2 regions of the Mesorhizobium sp. P2_D5 genome follow, and region 1 is predicted to be linked to the other one. Evidence: riboswitches for the same ligand, from Rfam matches in the RefSeq annotation. Region 1 holds a riboswitch; the other holds the start of a gene.
What was found. Region 1 has a riboswitch for S-adenosylmethionine ahead of AC1DYW_RS10365 (hypothetical protein). Riboswitches for the same ligand answer to the same signal wherever they lie in the genome.

Region 1 (5,355 bases):
CGTTGCGAAATCCTCGTCCGCCGAAACCTGCCCCAACCTGACAAAGCTGTCGTCTGCAAACGTTTGCTGGACCCAGGCGGTGAAGAGCCGTGTGGTCGGAACCGCATCGATGTTACTCGGATCGCCGAGGCTGGCAACCTCAGCAGCGACATTGCGATCATTGAGATCGTGTATTTGATACACCGTCACATGGGCAGATCCACCCTGCCACCGACCCATCTTCTCAAAATCGAGGTCTAAGTTGACGTCGAAGCGTCCTTCGTAAGTCGCGCCCTGGCGGATGCCGCCACTCGCCACATCCATGACCTCGCTCACGTAATCGAGGGTGAACTTAATGCCTTTGTCCTCAAGCGCCGTCCGGTCGCCATTCCAGTCCCCAGTGAGGTGATCCCACTGCCAGATTGAGCTACCTGCTTGGCCGGACGCGTCGGCGGCGCCGGCCGGAGCCGCGAGCAAGATTAAATCCGCTAAAAAAATGAACGACAGCGACCGTTGCAACCGACCGCATCGGGACTTCACTTGGCATCCTCCACGGTAGGCAAAACCTCGATCACGTCCTCGTGCTCAGGGATGTGGCAGTGCATCACAAATCTCCCGACTTGCACCGGCTCGAGTTCGTTTTCTGCGTTCCGATCAAAAATCCCGGCGGCCGGCCCAGCGCATTTGGTGCCGCTGCCGTTGGCTGTCAATGACCGCGGAATCGGGACTTCGTATTTTTGCGCAAAAGGGACCCCGGCTTTCGGTTGTGAGAGGCACGCCGGTAAGCGCCCGATCAGGCGGAGCTGGTCGGGGTTGCACAGCCTGATCGCGCGCGGCTGATTAGCTTTTCGGCTTTAGCTTTGAGATCGGCTTTTGAAGCGCCAGGACTCGTTTCCGGTCTCGACGATCTCGCAGTGGTGAGTGAGGCGGTCGAGCAGCGCGGTGGTCATCTTGGCATCGCCAGCGAAGACGCTCGGCCATTCCCCGAAGGCAAGATTGGTGGTGATGATGATCGAGGTGCGTTCATAGAGCTTCGAGATCAGGTGGAAGAGCATGCAAACAAGCCATTTGTACTTGCCGGCCAAAGAATTGAGAAAGGCGATCTGTTCCTGCTACCCGTAGCCGCCGCGGGCTCATCATTAACCTCAACCGCCCAGTCGCCATCCTCTATGCACCAAGTCTGTCCTACTTGGATCCCGCCAAGCGCGGTGTCCACGAAATAGTGGCCGCTATCGTTGACCCACAGCTGAAGAGCCATCCCGTCCTCCCAAAATCAAACCGGCCCCTCGACTACCATGCGGTTCCAGTGGTGTCCGCATCTCGGGATCTGCGGCGTGGCATGGTCGGGATGTCACCGCCGCCCCATCGGGTAAGTCGGATCGTCTCGCAGACGAGTGAAGTCGATGTTCATACCGTTCTCACCACGGTTCCAGAGGACGTCGTGAAGTCCCTCCGGCAGGGTTCCGTGAGCCAGGACCCAGCATCGCACATAGGCCCGGATGCCGCCCTTCCTGAAGGCGCGCCCCATGGCGTAGTGGAGGCCAGGCCACTCGCCCGGCAGAGGATCGTCGGCGGCGACGTATCTTTCCGCCAGTGCCTCGATGATGGCATTGCGTTTCGCGCTCATCCGCCGCATGCGGCCGGGATGTTGGAAATGCTCGATGCAAAGGCCCAGCGATATAACTGGCTTGCAGCATTTGGGCGTTAGACAGATCATGAAGAAACCCTCCAAGAATGGCACAACGCATCTAGAGGGTTGGCGACCTACTGCTGCCCGTTCTGGGCCACATCATTGTCACCACCGTTGCCGGTCAAGGCTGGTTGGCGGGGCCGAAGCCCTCTCTGGATGTGGGTTGGCAGTAGCAGAGCCGCTGTCTCAGTGCAACCGATCCTGCATAACGGTGTCATGCGCCTCAGCTATTCGGCCTGCTGGTGGGCCCCACAAGCCACTCCCCATCCCCACCTGCCGATGAACCTGGTTGGTGCCGACCGCCATCCGCTGCCGCCTGTGGCGGAGATCGGTTGGAAAGCTGCTGTTCGGCCTTATCTGCAAAACGAGCAAGTAGCGTCAGGTGCAGACCTTCGGAACGTACCCAGTAAACAACCGCCTTGCGCCATGAGCGGCCCCTTCGGGACAGGCATCAAATGACCGCAGTGGGCCGAACGCGGACGGACTGCTATCGGCCAGCTCTGTGCAGGAAACTTCCATTTTCATCGTGAGCAAAATCAGCTTCTGCTCCCTCGCTCGGTAAAACGGCAGCCAGTAGAAGCGACAGCAGCGATGCTCCCGTCTAGGTCGGATTGTCGATGCGAACACCTGTGCTATCCGGATCGCGCCAATACGCGACAGAACCTGCCCAAATCGCCGATGACATTGTCACCGGCCTCACTCAGGTGCCGGTTAACAGCCACTTGTCCGGTAGACCGGCTACGCCGAGCCTCCACAGTTCACAACGATCCATGTCAGCGCACACGAGGGCCACCCAGGTACGTCCAAAACCCTCATCCGACTACTTCGGCTGGCGTCCAGACAGTCTGCCTCTGCACTCAGCTCCACCGACAGGGAAACCTTTGAGCGAGTTGACAGTTGTATCTACAAGACAGAGGAGGAGGTTGAATGGCATCCGTTCGGTACATCGTTGCGGACGTTGACGAGGCGGTCGCGTTCTATCGAGACAATCTCGATTTCAAGCTCGACATGCACAATCCGGGCAAGTTCGCTGCCCTGCTGCGCGACGACCTGACGCTGTATCTCAGCGCGCCGGGTGCGGGGAGCGGTGGTCAGGCGGGCGGCGATCCGAAGCCGGGCGGGTGGAATCGATTTATGATCGTTACGAACGAGGTCGATGTCCTCATTGAGCGGTTACGCCGGGCTGATGCAAGATTCCGCGGCGAAATCAGCGACGGCGGTGCCGGGCGCGCCATCTTGCTCGAAGATCCATCGGGCAACGTCATCGAGCTATTCGAGTTCAAGAAGGACGAAAGCCTAAGGTAAAGCTGGTGGCGGCGGACGGTTTGTCTGCTCCATGGTTATGCCGCGTTCCGCCACCGACGGCAGATTTCTGCTGCTTCGACCAAAAGCTATTTGCTCTAGTCGCTCGAGAAACCAATTTGCGCCATTAGCAAATCTCGATATGTCTGGCGCAATAGCGTTTCGGGGGCGTTTGCAGGTCGCTCATCTATCCCGAAGGGTTCAATACCCCGATCCATGGGCCGCGGAGAGAAAGCGATGTTGGGCTGGTTCCGAAAGCTGCTGCCGCGCGAAGATAGCTTCTTCGACCTGTTCGAACGGCATTCCCGCACCGTGGTCAGCGGCGCCGAAGCGTTGGAGCAGCTTCTTCAGGGCAACGACATCGATCGCTGGTGCCGGAAGATCGTCGATCTCGAGGACGAAGCCGATCATATAACCGCCGAAGTTCTGCTCGCGGTGCGACGCTCCTTCATCACTCCCTTCGATCGCGGCGACATCAAGGATCTCATCCAGTCGATGGATGACGCCATCGATATGATGCACAAGACCGTCAAGACGGTGAAGCTGTTCGAGAAAAAGGAATTCGACCCGCTGATGCAGGAGATGGGCGGCGTCATTGTCGACGCCGCCAAGCTGGTTGCGGAAGCGATCCCGCTGCTCAGCAAGGTAGGCGCCCACACCCCGCGCCTCAACGCTATTGCCGAAGAGGTCATGCGCGCCGAAGGCCGGGCGGACGAACTGCACGAGCAGGGTCTGAAGGATCTGTTCAGGAAACACGGCCGCGGGGACGCGATGGCCTATCTGATCGGCAGCGAGATCTACGGCCAGCTGGAGAAGGTGGTCGACCGCTTCGAAGACGTCGCCAATGAGATCAGCGGCATCGTCATCGAGAACGTGTAGTGGAAGCCACAATCGCCTTTCCCGTGTTGGTCGGCCTTGTCGCCGTCGCGTTGTTCTTCGATTTTCTCAACGGCCTGCATGACGCCGCCAACTCCATCGCCACCATCGTCTCGACGCGCGTGCTGCGGCCGCATTATGCGGTGTTCTGGGCAGCTTTCTTCAACTTCATCGCCTTTATGTTTTTCGGCCTCCACGTCGCCGAAACGGTGGGAAAAGGCATCATCGATGTCAGCATCGTCACGCCGGCGGTGATCTTCTCGGCCCTCGTCGGCGCTATCGTCTGGAACATCGTCACCTGGATAGTCGGCATTCCTTCCAGCAGCTCGCATGCGCTGATCGGCGGACTGGTCGGCGCCGGCATTGCCAAGGCAGGCGTCGGCGCCATCGTCTGGACGGGGCTTGGCAAGACCGTCGCCGCGATCGTTCTGTCGCCAGCAGCCGGTTTTGTCCTCGCCCTTCTTCTGGTCCTTGTGGTTTCCTGGCTGTTTGTGCGGCAGACTCCTTTCGCCGTCGACAGCACCTTCCGCGTCCTGCAGTTCTTCTCCGCCTCGCTCTACTCGCTCGGTCACGGCGGAAATGATGCGCAAAAGACCATGGGCATCATCGCCGTGCTGCTCTACTCACAGGGCATGCTCGGCGGAACCTTCTACGTGCCGCTCTGGGTGGTCCTCACCTGCCAGTCGGCGCTGGCGCTCGGCACATTGTTCGGCGGCTGGCGCATCGTCCACACCATGGGCTCCAAGATCACCCGACTGAACCCGATGCAGGGTTTTTGCGCCGAAACCGGCGGTGCGATCACGCTTTTCGCCGCCACATGGCTCGGTGTTCCCGTGTCGACCACGCACACGATCACCGGCGCCATTATCGGCGTCGGCGCTGCCCGCCGCGTTTCCGCAGTGCGCTGGGGCATTGCCGGCAACATCGTCGTTGCCTGGGTCTTCACCTTGCCGGCCACGGCCGCTATTTCGGCGCTGTGTTACGTTGCGGTTGGGCTGGCATTGTGAATGGATTGGAACTAGCTATCCGCCAAGCTGCTCTGAACGCCAGCAGCGCGCGTCGTAGAGCATCAGCTTTCGGCGCCTACGGCGACGCCGGCTACGAGAAAGACCGCAATAACGGTTATGACGGTAGCAACCCGCACCTCAGACCAGCATTACGTCGCTGTTCCTGGCTACCAGTGGCGTCCGGCGCCAGAGAATGAACTCAGTGAATAGGATGTCTAAGGAAAAGCAGATCATTAGCAAGGCCAAGAAAGGCAAACCCATCCGCCAGGTCGCGGCAATCCCTTTTCGGTTGGATGCAGGGGGGAAGGTCGAGGTGTTGCTAATCACGTCTCGCACGACGAAACGCTTCATCGTTCCGAAAGGTTGGCCGATGAAGGGTAAGAGCGGCCGGGAGGCTGCGACAACGGAGGCGCGAGAAGAGGCAGGTGTCCTTGGCACCGCGCTGAAGAAACCCCTTGGGTCGTACTCCTATTGGAAGCGCCTTGCCAATCACTTCGTCAA
Region 2 (5,355 bases), on a different contig from region 1:
TTGTCGAACAGGTCGGCGAAACCGGCATCTGGGCCGGATTTTTCCGTGCCCGCCAGTGGGTGGCCGGGAATGAAATGCACGCCATCGGGCACATAGGGCTGCATCTGCGCAATCACCGATGCCTTGGTCGAGCCGACATCGGTGAGGATCGCACCCTGCTTCAGCGCCGGCGCGATTTCCTCGGCCACAGCGCCGGACGAGCCGACCGGCACCGAGACGATGACCAGATCAGCATCGCGGACCGCTTCCTTCGCATCGCTGGAGTAGGAGGAGCCGAGCCCAAGCTCTTGCGCCCGCGCCAATGTCGCGGCACTGCGGGTCGAGATGGCGACGTGACGGGCGAGGCCCTCGCGACGGATGACGCGGGCCAGTGACGAGCCGATCAGGCCGATGCCGACCAGCGCGATCTTTTCAAACATCGGTGATGTCATGGTGTTCTAGCTTTTCAGGAATGTCGTGAGAGCGGCGACCACGCCGCGATTGGCCTCTTCGGTGCCGACGGTCATGCGCAGCGCGTTGGGAAAGCCGTAGCCGGAAACGCGCCGCAGAATATAGCCGCGCGCCGTCAGATAATCGTCCGCCGCGGCGGCCGAATGGTTCTGGTCGTCGGGAAAATGGATCAGGATGAAATTGCCGACGCTTGGCGTCACCCGCAGCCCAAGCTTGCCGAACTCCTCGCTCAACCATGTAAGCCACGTTTCGTTGTGCATCACGCTGCGTTGGACGTGGTCGCGGTCACGGATCGCGGCGATGCCGGCCTCGATCGCCGTCGCATTGACGTTGAAGGGGCCACGCACACGGTTGATGGCATCGACGATGTGCATCGGTGCGTACATCCAGCCGATCCGAGCCCCGCCGAGGCCGATCTTGGAGAAGGTGCGGGTCATCACCACGTTCTCGGCCCCGCCGACCAGTTCGATGCCGGCTTCATAGTCGTTGCGGCGAACATATTCGGCGTAAGCCGCGTCGAGCACCAGAAGCACATTTCCGGGCAAGCCGGCATGCAGGCGGCGCACTTCCTGGAACGGCACATAGGTGCCGGTCGGGTTGTTGGGATTGGCAAGGAATACGATTTTCGTGCGCGGCGTGACGGCGGCCAGCATCGCATCGATGTCGGCACGCTCATCGGTCTCCTTGACCGCGACCGGAGTTGCGCCGGCCGACTGGATGTAGATTTTGTAGACCATGAAGGCGTGTTCGGTGAAAATCGCCTCGTCGCCGGGAGCGAGATAGGTTTGCGCCAGAAGGCCGAGAATTTCGTCGGAGCCGTTGGAACAGATGATGTTCTGCGCGTTGAGACCATGCACCTCGGCGATCGCCTCACGCAGCCGCCTGGCGGTGCCATCGGGATAGACGTCGAGCTTCGCAGCAATCTCCCGCGCGGCCTCGATCGCCTTCGGCGACGGACCCAGCGGATTCTCGTTCGACGACAGCTTGTAGACCTTGGCGACGCCGGCGGGCGCGGTGCTCTTGCCCGGCACATAGGCGTCGATGTCCATGATGCCCGCGCGCGGGGTTGGACGTGCCTTGTCCGGTGTCTGGCTCATGTCGCAAAATCCGTCGAGAACGCTTCCGTCTGGAAGCCGAAGCGGAAATACAAGCCACGGCCCGCAATGTCGAGAGGTGGCAACCTCCGGACCGCGGCTGGCCGTTGACGCGGGCGCGCCACAGTCCTAGAAGAGGTACGAAATTCCGTGGTGATTTGGCCGGTCGGCTTGCAGCCACGTTAAACAACTTGCTAAAGGGCCGTTTGCATCCTGTAACCGGCTTTGCGACTGCAATGCCGGTTTTTTGTTGTCCGCGCCGGCCGGACACCGCATCGGCCTCGAATTTCGAAAGCACCGTGCGGATTCAAAGTGTGAGATGGATGCAATGGCCGCTCTACGCGCTGGAAAAACCAACAACGAGGCTGACCAGCCGTCGAGCCCGGTGCTGCGCTTTGGGCCCGACAAGCCGCTAAAGCTCGATGCCGGCACCCTGCTGTCGCCGTTCCAGATCGCCTACCAGACCTACGGCACGCTGAACGACGCCCGTTCCAACGCCATCCTCGTCTGCCATGCGCTGACGGGCGACCAGCATGTCGGCAGCACCAATCCGGTGACCGGCAAGCCGGGCTGGTGGGAAGTGCTGATCGGCCCCGGCAAGATCATCGATACCAACCGTTTCTTCGTCATCTGCTCCAACGTCATCGGCGGTTGTCTGGGCTCCACCGGCCCGGCCTCGACCAATCCCGCCACCGGCAAGCCCTATGGGCTCGACCTGCCGATCATCACCATTCGAGACATGGTGCGCGCCCAGCAGATGCTGATCGACCATTTCGGCATCGAAAAACTGTTTTGCGTCCTCGGTGGCTCGATGGGCGGCATGCAGGTACTGGAATGGGCGTCGAGCTATCCGGAGCGCGTCTTCTCGGCGCTGCCGATCGCCACCGGCGCGCGCCATTCCTCGCAGAACATCGCCTTCCATGAGGTCGGCCGGCAGGCCGTGATGGCGGATCCGGACTGGCATGGCGGCAAATATTTCGAGCACGGCAAGCGCCCGGAAAAGGGCTTGGCGGTGGCGCGCATGGCCGCCCATATCACCTATCTGTCGGAAGCTGCCCTGCATCGGAAGTTCGGCCGCAATCTGCAGGATCGCGAGGCGCTCACCTTCGGCTTCGACGCCGACTTCCAGATCGAGAGCTATCTGCGCCACCAGGGCATGACCTTCGTCGATCGCTTCGATGCCAATTCCTATCTCTACATGACGCGGTCGATGGATTATTTCGACCTCGCCGCCGACCATGGCGGCCGGCTGGCGGATGCGTTCGCCGGCACGAAAACCCGCTTCTGCCTGGTGTCCTTCACCTCGGATTGGCTGTTCCCGACCGAAGAGAGCCGCTCGATCGTTCATGCGCTCAACGCCGCCGGCGCGTCGGTATCCTTTGTCGAGATCGAGACCGATCGCGGCCACGACGCCTTCCTGCTCGACGAGCCGGAACTGTTTGCCGCCATCAATGGCTTCATCGGCTCCGCGGCACGGGCGCGAGGACTCGCATCATGAACGTCACCCGCAACCAGCGCGTCGACCTCGAAGTCGTCGCTAACCTCATTCCGCCACAGTCGCGCGTGCTCGACGTCGGTTCAGGCGATGGCTCGCTGCTCGAATTGCTGCAGGACACCAAGCAGGTCGACGGCCGCGGCCTTGAACTCTCGCAGCGTGGCGTCAACGAATGCGTGGCGCGCGGCTTGAGCGTCATCCAGGGCGATGCCGACAAGGATCTCGAGTTCTATCCCGACAAGGGCTTTGACTTCGTCGTCCTGTCGCAGACCCTGCAGGCCACCCGCAACCCGAAGCTGGTTCTCAAGGAACTGCTCAGGATCGGCAATCGCGCCATCGTGTCCTTCCCCAATTTCGGCCATTGGCGGGTCCGCATGTCGCTGTTCCTCAATGGCCGCATGCCGGTGACCACGGACCTGCCCTATTCCTGGTACGACACGCCCAACATCCATTTCTGCACCATCCGCGACTTCGTCAATCTGTGCGACGAGCTTGGCGCTACCGTGGAAAAAGCAACCGCGCTCGACGCCAATGGCCAGAAGATCGGCCTGTCGATGCCATGGTGGTTCTGGAACTTCTTCGGCCAGCAGGCGGTGTTCTTGCTGAAACGGTAATCCCGCCGCACCATTGTCGACTTCACGCCTGGTCAAGGACATCCGTGGCCTTATGCGGATGCTCAACGCCATCAACGAAGATCACGTCGGCTTCCGAGTTGTCGGTCCGCAACGTCAGTATCGCCTGATAGGCGGCCGAGTTGTACCATCCGCGCACGTGTTGCCTGTCGGGAAATTCGATGATGATCAGGTGGCCCTGCCAATCGTTTTCGATGACCTCGACCTCGCCGCCATGGACCAGAAAACGACCGCCGAAAGGGGCCAGCGTGGCATCGATCTTCTGCAGATATTCGACGATCTGCGGACCCATCCGGGCTTGGCGCATATGGGCAACGGCGTAAGCAGTCATGACAGTACTCCCTCTGGAACCGAAGCCGAGCAGCCGGCCTCGCGACGGCAATCTGCCCAAACACCTGCCGCGATGCGATTACGTCTGACGTAGTGGAATGCATCCAGATTATAGACGCGTCATTCATCGCAAGGGCGATTCGCAAGCATAGGGCGCGGCAATGGTGTTGCAGTTGAAGCGCTAGATAGTGGAATTCGTCGTTTCACGCGCATTGAGCAGCATCCCGGTGGGGTGACAGGTACGGCTGTTTTTTGTAGCGTCGTGGCCAATACGGGGGATATGGAAGGCCGATCCATTTGACCGTCCTGAAGATCGAAAGACCTGGCAGGAAGCGTATTTTTTACGCTGGAAATGGCTGACGCAGTATGACCCGGAAGACAGAGCACGCTCCTCTCATCACGGTCATCACGCCGACTCACAACAGGCGCGAGGCGGTATTGCGCGCCGTGGAAAGTGTAATTTCCCAGAGCATGCCGAGGTTCGAGCATATTGTCGTCGACGATGGCTCGACGGACGGAACCGCGGCGGCACTGGCCAGCATTCGTGATCCGCGACTGATCTATGTCGGCGCGAAATGGCGAGGCGCCAATGCCGCCCGCAATGCAGGCATCGAGCGCGCGCAGGCACCCGTCGTGACGTTCCTCGATTCCGACGACGTCTATCTGCCGCACAGGCTCGAACGGACCCTGACCTGGTTCGATGCCAATCCGGCGCTCGAAGTGCTGATCAGCTCTTATGTCTCCCTGAAGGGCGGACGCGCCACCGATTGCATCAATCGCGATGCATTCCTAAACTCTGCCACGCTGGAACGAACGCTGGTCGCGGAGACAATCTTGATCGCGGGATCGGCGATAACAGCCCGCCGCGAGGCGTTGCTGGCCATCGGCGGCTATGACAGCGACATCGCCAGGATGCAGGATCGGGAATTGCTGCTGCGGCTTGCCCGGCGCTTCGGCGCGCAATTGTCTCAGGACATCGACTGGACGAAGCACAATTCGGAGAATTCGATTTCGCGACGTCGCGACGGCTATGTCGAAGCCTATGCGAATCTGATGCGCAAACACCCGAATATTGCCCGCTCCTACCCGCATATCCCGCCCTACATGATCACGCGGCAGATCATTTCCGATATTCTGAAGTGCCGGATTCCGGAAGCCTTCTCGGGCTACATGGCCAACCGCTCGTCGAAAGATCTCGGCTACTCGCTGCCCGAACTGATCAATGGCTATGTCTATGGCCGGCGCTGGCGTCGCGACCTTCACCACGAGTTTCGGCAGAAGTTCGACGCCCGTCCGGCCTGACTGCTGTCACTACGACGAAGCTATCGGTCGAGCTCCGGAAAATACGGGTCCG

Region 2: it holds a riboswitch for S-adenosylmethionine, as region 1 does, so the genes downstream of both, metX (homoserine O-acetyltransferase MetX) here and AC1DYW_RS10365 (hypothetical protein) in region 1, are expected to answer to the same signal.

What each region holds. Positions count from the first base shown of each region.
Region 1 covers NZ_JBFUEE010000002.1:760,792-766,146, reverse strand. Annotated here, with positions in the region: gene AC1DYW_RS10375 (carbohydrate porin) at 1-456, opposite strand, end outside; partial or broken gene AC1DYW_RS10370 (ATP-binding protein) at 834-1,034, opposite strand; gene AC1DYW_RS10365 (hypothetical protein) at 1,331-1,606, opposite strand; SAM-I-IV-variant riboswitch at 1,736-1,834, opposite strand; gene AC1DYW_RS10360 (VOC family protein) at 2,597-2,974, shown strand; gene AC1DYW_RS10355 (DUF47 domain-containing protein) at 3,209-3,850, shown strand; gene AC1DYW_RS10350 (inorganic phosphate transporter) at 3,850-4,854, shown strand; gene AC1DYW_RS10345 (NUDIX hydrolase) at 5,066-5,355, shown strand, end outside.
Region 2 covers NZ_JBFUEE010000008.1:140,633-145,987, reverse strand. Annotated here, with positions in the region: gene AC1DYW_RS28410 (prephenate/arogenate dehydrogenase family protein) at 1-431, opposite strand, end outside; gene hisC (histidinol-phosphate transaminase) at 438-1,547, opposite strand; SAM riboswitch at 1,685-1,762, shown strand; gene metX (homoserine O-acetyltransferase MetX) at 1,873-3,042, shown strand; gene metW (methionine biosynthesis protein MetW) at 3,039-3,653, shown strand; gene AC1DYW_RS28390 (DUF1330 domain-containing protein) at 3,676-4,002, opposite strand; gene AC1DYW_RS28385 (glycosyltransferase family 2 protein) at 4,368-5,303, shown strand; gene AC1DYW_RS28380 (DUF1194 domain-containing protein) at 5,324-5,355, opposite strand, start outside.